One region of the Streptomyces sp. NPDC055239 genome, then DNA from elsewhere that is predicted to be linked to it. Evidence: predicted binding sites of a transcription regulator. Region 1 holds the regulator's gene; the other holds the start of a gene.
The links. The regulator HspR, encoded in region 1, represses chaperone genes until heat shock. The targets are predictions, from matches to a motif close to TTGAGNNNNNNNNNCTCAA.

Region 2: a site for HspR is predicted at 2,140-2,158, ahead of dnaK (molecular chaperone DnaK). Genes of this name have one in related genera too.

What each region holds. Positions count from the first base shown of each region.
Region 1 is NZ_JBSGRD010000010.1:131,715-135,469, forward strand. Features, by position in the region: gene grpE (nucleotide exchange factor GrpE) at 1-635, shown strand, start outside; gene dnaJ (molecular chaperone DnaJ) at 677-1,888, shown strand; gene ACWFRJ_RS28885 (heat shock protein transcriptional repressor HspR) at 1,890-2,339, shown strand; gene ACWFRJ_RS28890 (hypothetical protein) at 2,435-2,953, shown strand; gene ACWFRJ_RS28895 (DUF397 domain-containing protein) at 2,968-3,159, opposite strand; gene ACWFRJ_RS28900 (helix-turn-helix domain-containing protein) at 3,161-3,755, opposite strand, start outside.
Region 2 is NZ_JBSGRD010000003.1:327,547-331,301, forward strand. Features, by position in the region: gene narI (respiratory nitrate reductase subunit gamma) at 1-162, shown strand, start outside; gene dnaK (molecular chaperone DnaK) at 202-2,079, opposite strand; gene ACWFRJ_RS12400 (OsmC family peroxiredoxin) at 2,217-2,642, opposite strand; gene ACWFRJ_RS12405 (DUF6345 domain-containing protein) at 2,891-3,755, shown strand, end outside.

The DNA of each region.
Region 1 (3,755 bases):
CGCTGGCCGCCGAGCCCTCCACCGAGGAGGGCCCGGCGGCCCCGGCCGGGGACACAGCAAGCAGTACGACGGGTCAGTCCGCTCAGGACGTGGGCCTGATCGCGCAGCTCGACCAGGTGCGTACGGCGCTCGGCGAGCGCACGGCGGACCTCCAGCGGCTGCAGGCGGAGTATCAGAACTACCGCCGCCGCGTGGAGCGGGACAAGGTGACGGTCAAGGAGATCGCCGCGGCGAACCTCCTGGGCGAGCTCCTGCCGAGCCTCGACGACATCGGCCGTGCCCGTGAGCACGGCGAGCTCGTCGGCGGGTTCAAGTCGGTGGCGGAGGCCCTCGAGACGGTCGTCGCCAAGATGGGCCTCCAGCAGTTCGGCAAGGAGGGCGAGCCCTTCGACCCGACGATCCACGAGGCCCTGATGCACTCGTACGCACCCGACGTCACCGAGACGACGTGCGTCGCGATCCTGCAGCCCGGGTACCGCATCGGGGAGCGCACCATCCGCCCCGCGCGGGTGGCCGTGGCCGAGCCGCAGCCGGGTGCGCAGACGGTCAAGGGTGAGACCGAGGCCGCTGCTTCCACTGACTCCGCCGATGCGGCGGAGGACAAGGAGACCGGTGGCGGCCCGGACGAGGGCTGACGTATCGGAGTTGTTGTGAAGCGAGAGGAGGGACGTCGGGGATGAGCACCAAGGACTTCATCGAGAAGGACTACTACAAGGTCCTCGGCGTCCCCAAGGACGCCACCGAAGCCGAGATCAAGAAGGCGTACCGGAAACTCGCCCGCGAGAACCACCCGGACGCCAACACGGGCAACGTGAAGGCCGAGGAGCGCTTCAAGGAGATCTCCGAGGCGAACGACGTCCTCGGGGACCCCAAGAAGCGCAAGGAGTACGACGAAGCGCGTGCTCTCTTCGGCAACGGCGGCTTCCGGGCCGGTCCCGGCGGCGGCACCGGAGGCTCCTTCAACTTCGACCTGGGCGACCTCTTCGGAGGCGGCGCCCCGGGTGGCGGTGGAGCGGGCGGTGCCGGCGGTGCGGGCGGCTTCGGTGGCGGTCTGGGTGACGTCTTCGGGGGCCTGTTCAACCGGGGCGGCACGGGCGCGGGCGGCGCGGGCACGCGTACGCAGCCCCGGCGCGGCCAGGACATCGAGTCCGAGGTCACGCTGAGCTTCACGGAGGCGGTGGACGGGGCCACGGTCCCGCTGCGGATGTCGTCGCAGGCCGCCTGCAAGGCCTGTTCCGGCACCGGCGACAAGAACGGCACACCGCGCGTGTGCCCGACATGCGTCGGCACGGGCCAGGTCACGCGGGGCGGCGGCGGCGGTTTCTCCCTCACCGACCCCTGCGTGGACTGCAAGGGACGTGGGCTCATCGCCCAGGACCCGTGCGAGGTCTGCAAGGGCTCGGGCCGGGCGAAGTCGTCGCGCACGATGCAGGTGCGTATCCCCGCGGGTGTCAGCGACGGCCAGCGCATCCGCCTGCGCGGCAAGGGCGGTCCCGGTGAGCGGGGCGGCCCGGCGGGCGACCTGTACGTGGTCGTGCACGTCGACTCCCACAAGGTCTTCGGCCGCAAGGGCGACAACCTGACGGTGACGGTGCCGGTGACGTTCACGGAGGCGGCCCTCGGCGGCGAGGTGAAGGTCCCCACCCTGGGCGGCCCGCCGGTCACCCTGAAGCTCCCTCCGGGCACCCCCAACGGTCGTACGATGCGTGCGCGGGGCAAGGGCGCGGTCCGCAAGGACGGTTCGCGGGGCGATCTGCTGGTGACGGTGGAGGTCTCGGTCCCGACGTCACTGAGCGACCAGGCGAAGGAAGCCCTGGAGTCCTACCGCAAGGCGACTGCGGACGTCGATCCGCGGGCAGAACTGTTCCAGGCCGCGAAGGGAGCATGAGATGGACGGCCGTCGTCGAAATCCTTACCAACTGACCGACGAGACGCCGGTCTACGTCATCTCGGTGGCCGCCCAGCTGAGCGGCCTCCACCCGCAGACCCTGCGCCAGTACGACCGCCTGGGCCTGGTCTCCCCGGACCGCACCGCGGGCCGCGGCCGACGCTACTCCGCCCGCGACATCGAACTGCTGCGCACCGTGCAGCAGTTGTCGCAGGAAGAGGGCATCAACCTCGCCGGCATCAAGCGCATCATCGAGCTGGAGAACCAGGTCGCGGCGCTGCAGGCGAGGGTGGTCGAGCTCGCGAGCGCCGTGGAGGGCGCCGCCGCGGCGATGCAGCAGCGCGAGGCGGCGGTCCACGCGTCGTACCGACGGGACTTGGTGCCGTACCAGGACGTGCAGCAGGCGAGCGCGCTGGTGGTGTGGCGCCCGAAGAGATCGTCGGAGCAGTAGCTCTTAGTAGTGTGTTCGTAGGGGCCGGGAGGCGACAACCTCCCGGCCCCTACGTGTTCGTGACGTGATTGCCGGAGAGAGTGGGGGCGGGGGCCATGGCCATGGTGGGCCTTTTCTGGATCGCCGAGGGCGATGTGTACGTGGGCGCGAAGCCGTCGGGCCTCGCGGCGGGGGTGCGGTTGACGCCGGAGGCCGTCGTGGCCCTCGGCGACAGGCAGTCGGCGCTCTACCCCTGGGACGAGGTGCGTGCCCTGACGGTCGAGGACGCCCCCGTGAAGTCGCTGAAGCGGCAGGTGGGCACGTTGGTGGACATGGCCCTGACGGTGGGCCTGGGCGGCTCGGACGACGCCCCGGCGATGACGGTCCGCCTCACGCGCCCGGACTCCGCCGAGCGGACGGAACTGACGGCGTACGTGGCAGCGGCGACGGGTTACTCCCGGGCGGAGTACGACCTGTCGCTGACGCTCCTGTCCCGTATGACGGAGGGCGAGGCGACCCTGCGCACGACGCTGGCGGCGATGGCGGAGTGGGGCCGGGCCCGGGAGGGCGGCTCACCCCGGGGCGCGGAGCGGGAGGCGTTGCTGCGGGGCTGGGCGGGCGTCGACGACGCCTAGGCCGTCGAGGCCCTTCACCGCGGTCCGGCGGCCTCTCGGGAGAGGGATTCGAGGAGAGCGGCGAGGGGGGTGGCGGTGGTCGTCAGGGTGGTGTCCGGGGTGTCGCTCTCGCGGAGGTGGATCGTTCCGTCGGGGGCGGTGGCTATGTAGAGGCAGTTCGCTTGGTCCTCGCTGAATGACGACTTCTGCCAGTCGAGTTGGGTCATGTCAGATCTCCTGAAGGCTGTAGAGCAGGTGCTGGATCAGGCTCAGGGAGTCGCGTGAATCGTGGGCGGACGCGGATACTTTCGCGTCCAGAGGCGGCAGGGCTGTCGCGGAGAGTCGGGCGAACCGTGCCGTGTACTTGTCCACCGCCTCGCTCTCGTGCACGTAGAGCGAGGATGCCGGAGTCTCGACGAGGACGGTCTTCAGCGCGGCCCCGTGGGAGCCGACCAGCAGGAACGGGGTGCTGAAGGCGGAAAGGCCCTCAGCCGTGAACGGCAGCACCTGGATGGTGACATGGGGCAGTTCGGCCATGCGGATCAGGTGCAGCAACTGCTTGCGCATCACTGCTGCGCCGCCGAATCGCACGTGCAGCGCGGCCTCGTGGATCACCGCGTGCAGGGTCGGGGGCCGTTCCTGGGTGAGGATCTTCTGCCGCTCCATCCGGAACTGGGCCGCGCGATCAAGTTCGCTCGTGGAGCGTTCGTCCTGGCTGGACCTGAAGATCGAGCGCGTGTACTCGGCGATCTGGAGAATGCCGGGGATGAACAGTGATTCGTACGAGGACAGAGCATCGGCAGCTGCCTCCAGCTCTGCCAGG
Region 2 (3,755 bases), on a different contig from region 1:
GGGATGGCGCTGTTCGCGCTGATTCCGTTCACGCGGCTCGTGCACATGTTCAGCGCGCCGGTGCAGTACCTGTTCCGGCCGTACGTGGTCTACCGGAGCAAGGACCCGAGCAGGGTCGGGCCTCGTCCGGAGCGGCGGGGCTGGGAGAAGACGGGGTCGTGAGCTCCCAGGGTTGATCCCCCGCCGCTGCCGGGGCGGGGGCTAGCCCTGGGAACCCTTCTCCTTGCCCTGATCCCCCGGCTTCTCGTCGTCCACGATCTCGGCGTCCACCACGCCCTCCTCGGCAGAGGCGCCCGGGGCCCCCTGTTCCTGCTGGGCGCCCTCGCCGGAAGCCGCGTACATCGCCTGGCCCATCCGCTGGCTGACGGTCGCCAGTTTCTCCGCAGCCACGCGCAGCGCCGCCGTGTCGTCGGCCTTGTCCTTCAGGAGGGCCTTCAACTCCGTGGCCGCGGACTCCACTTCGGTCCTGGTCTCCGCGGGGATCCGCTCCTCGTTCTCCTGGAGGAACCGCTCCGTCTGGTAGACGAGCTGCTCCGCCTGGTTGCGGGTCTCCGCGGCCTCGCGCCGCTTGCGGTCCTCCTCCGCGTGCTCTTCCGCCTCCCGCACCATGCGGTTGATGTCGTCCTTGGGCAGCGCGGAACCGCCCGTCACCGTCATGCGCTGCTCGCGCCCGGTCGCCTCGTCCTTCGCGGAGACGTGCATGATGCCGTTGGCGTCGATGTCGAAGGTGACCTCGATCTTGGGGACGCCGCGGGGAGCAGGGGGCAGCCCGGTGAGGTCGAAGACGCCCAGCTTCTTGTTGTACGCGGCTATCTCCCGCTCGCCCTGGAAGACCTGGATGCCGACCGACGGCTGGTTGTCCTCTGCTGTCGAGAAGGTCTCCGAACGCCGGGTGGGAATGGTCGTGTTGCGTTCGATGAGCTTGGTCATGATGCCGCCCTTGGTCTCGATCCCGAGAGACAGCGGCGTCACGTCCAGGAGTAGTACGTCCTTCACGTCACCCCTGATCACACCCGCCTGGAGCGCCGCGCCGAGCGCCACCACCTCGTCGGGGTTGACCCCCTTGTGCGGCTCGCTCCCGGTGAGTTCCTTGACCAGGCCGGTCACCGCGGGCATCCGCGTCGAGCCACCCACCAGGATCACGTGGTCGACGGCCGAGAGCTTCACGCCCGCGTCCTTCACCGCCTGGTGGAAGGGGCCGCGACAGCGCTCCAGCAAGTCCGCCGTCAGCTCCTGGAACTGAGCGCGGGTCAGCTTCTCCGCCAGGTGCAGCGGGCCTTCCGCCGACGCGGTGACGTACGGCAGGTTGATGTCCGTCTCGCTCGACGACGACAGCTCGATCTTCGCCTTCTCGGCGGCCTCGCGCAGGCGTTGCAGCGCCATCTTGTCCTTGCCGAGGTCCACCCCGTGCCCGTTCTTGAACTGGCGCACCAGGTGCTCGACGATGCGCTGGTCCCAGTCGTCGCCGCCCAGCTGCGTGTCGCCGTTGGTGGCCTTCACCTCGATGACGCCGTCGCCCATCTCCAGGAGCGAGACGTCGAAGGTGCCGCCGCCCAGGTCGAAGACGAGGACCGTCTGGTCGTCGCCCTTGTCGAGGCCGTACGCGAGGGCCGCGGCCGTCGGTTCGTTGATGATGCGGAGCACCTTCAGGCCCGCGATCTCGCCGGCTTCCTTGGTGGCCTGGCGCTGTGTGTCGTCGAAGTACGCGGGGACGGTGACGACCGCGTCCGTGACGTCCTCGCCCAGATAGGACTCCGCGTCTCGCTTGAGCTTCTGCAGGACGCGGGCGGAGAGCTCCTGGGCGGTGTACCGGGTACCGTCCACGGACCCGTCCTCAGGGAAACGCCAACTGCCGTCGCCCATATAGCGCTTGACGGAGCGTGCGGTGCGCTCCACATTGGTGACCGCCTGCCGCTTGGCGACCTCTCCGACGAGGACGTCGCCGTTCTTCGCGAAGGCGATGACCGAGGGTGTGGTGCGCGCTCCCTCCGCGTTGGCCACGACCGTGGGATCACCGCCCTCCAGGACGGCCACCACCGAGTTCGTCGTACCGAGGTCGATCCCGACTGCACGTGCCATGTCCAGTCCCCTTCCACCGCGAGCCCGTTGACCGACGTACTTCGACCTCCATCACAAAACTTGAGCGGCATATTGTCAATGCCGCATATGGCTGTGCCGCCGCCCCCAGAAGGGACGGCGGCACGGTCCGAACCGCGTCAGGCCAGCTTCGCCGTCAGCGTGATGGTCGTGCCCGTCAGCGCCTGGCTCACGGGGCAGTTCTTCTTGGCGTCCTCGGCGGCGGCGGTGAACGCGGCCTCGTCGATGCCCGGCACCGTGCCCTCGACGGTGAGGTGGATGCCGGTGATGCCGGTACCCGGCTGGAACGTCACGTCGGCGGACGTGACCAGGCGGGTCGGCGGGGTGCCGGCCTGGGCGAGGCCGTTGGAGAAGGCCATGGAGAAGCAGCTGGAGTGCGCGGCGGCGATGAGCTCCTCCGGGCTGGTCTTGCCGTTGGCCTGCTCGGCGCGGGACGGCCAGGACACGGCCTGCTCCCCGATCCCGGAGGAGTCGAAGGTGACGGTGCCGGAGCCCTCCAGCAGGTTGCCTTCCCAGACCGTGTGCGCGGAGCGCGTGGTAGCCACGATGTAGATCCCTTCAGTGCGGTTCCGTGATGCGTTCCGGAACATCCGTGCGCCCATCCGATCACACCCCGGCCCGGAGCACGTGAAGACCGGCCCACGGGTGGCGGTCACTGAGGCGTCCGAGGCGCGACGAGAGCCCAGGTGCGCAGTAGCTATGGCCGGAATGGCAACTGGGCAAGGCAGTCGGGCGGTGACACTTTGAGGCCCCCTCGCGCACGGAACGAGGAGATCACTCAGGGGGTTTGGCCATGCGCATGAACTACTCGGACCGCGGTCCGTCCCCGCTGGAAGGGGCGAAGCCGGGGGCCGCCACTCCACGCGACTCGACGTTCGGCTGGTGGGGAGCCTTCAGCATCCAGAAGTTCGTCAACCAGAACACTCTCTTCCACACCCACGAGGACGCCACCGGGTGGCTGGCGTACCTCCAGCAGTTCTACGACCGCAACTTCTGGTTCGCGGACGCCGGGGCGCAGGTATGGGCGTACGAGGAGACGTACGACAACTGGCAGGACCGGTACGGGATGGACGCGGTGGTCGCCGTGTACCACTCGGGCCACGGCGGTATGGACGGCAACGGCGTCTTCTTCGCGCCACTGGGCGCGGTCTGGGACGGCCGCAGTGACGCGGTGTCCAACCGGATGGCGCTGGGCAACGAGAAGGCGAACTACGTCTTCTGGTCCACCTGCAACTCTCTCAGGGTGCTCGGCGGGCACTCCCCGATCCGCACCTGGGCCGGGCCCAACATCGGCTTCCGCATGATCTTCGGGTTCGAGAGCGTCAGCATCGACAGCCCGGACTACGGAAAGAAGTTCTGGGAGAAGTGGCGGGCCGGGCAGACGTTCACCGACGCCTGGCTGAACGCGAGCTGGGACATCTACAAGGGCCAGGCGCCCTCGGTCGCCGCCGTCGGCAACACCCAGGCCGAGGCCACCGCACGGCTCAACGGCGAGCGCACCCTCTACCGCGAGCACGTGCCGGACAACTGGTACGCGTGGTGCTGGTACTACGCCCGCGACAGCCTCAGGGAGCCGCTGACTCTCGCGCCGAGCAGCCCGCAGATCGTCCAGCTCGCGCCGCGCGACCCCGGCGAGGAGCTCACCAAGCTGGGCCGCA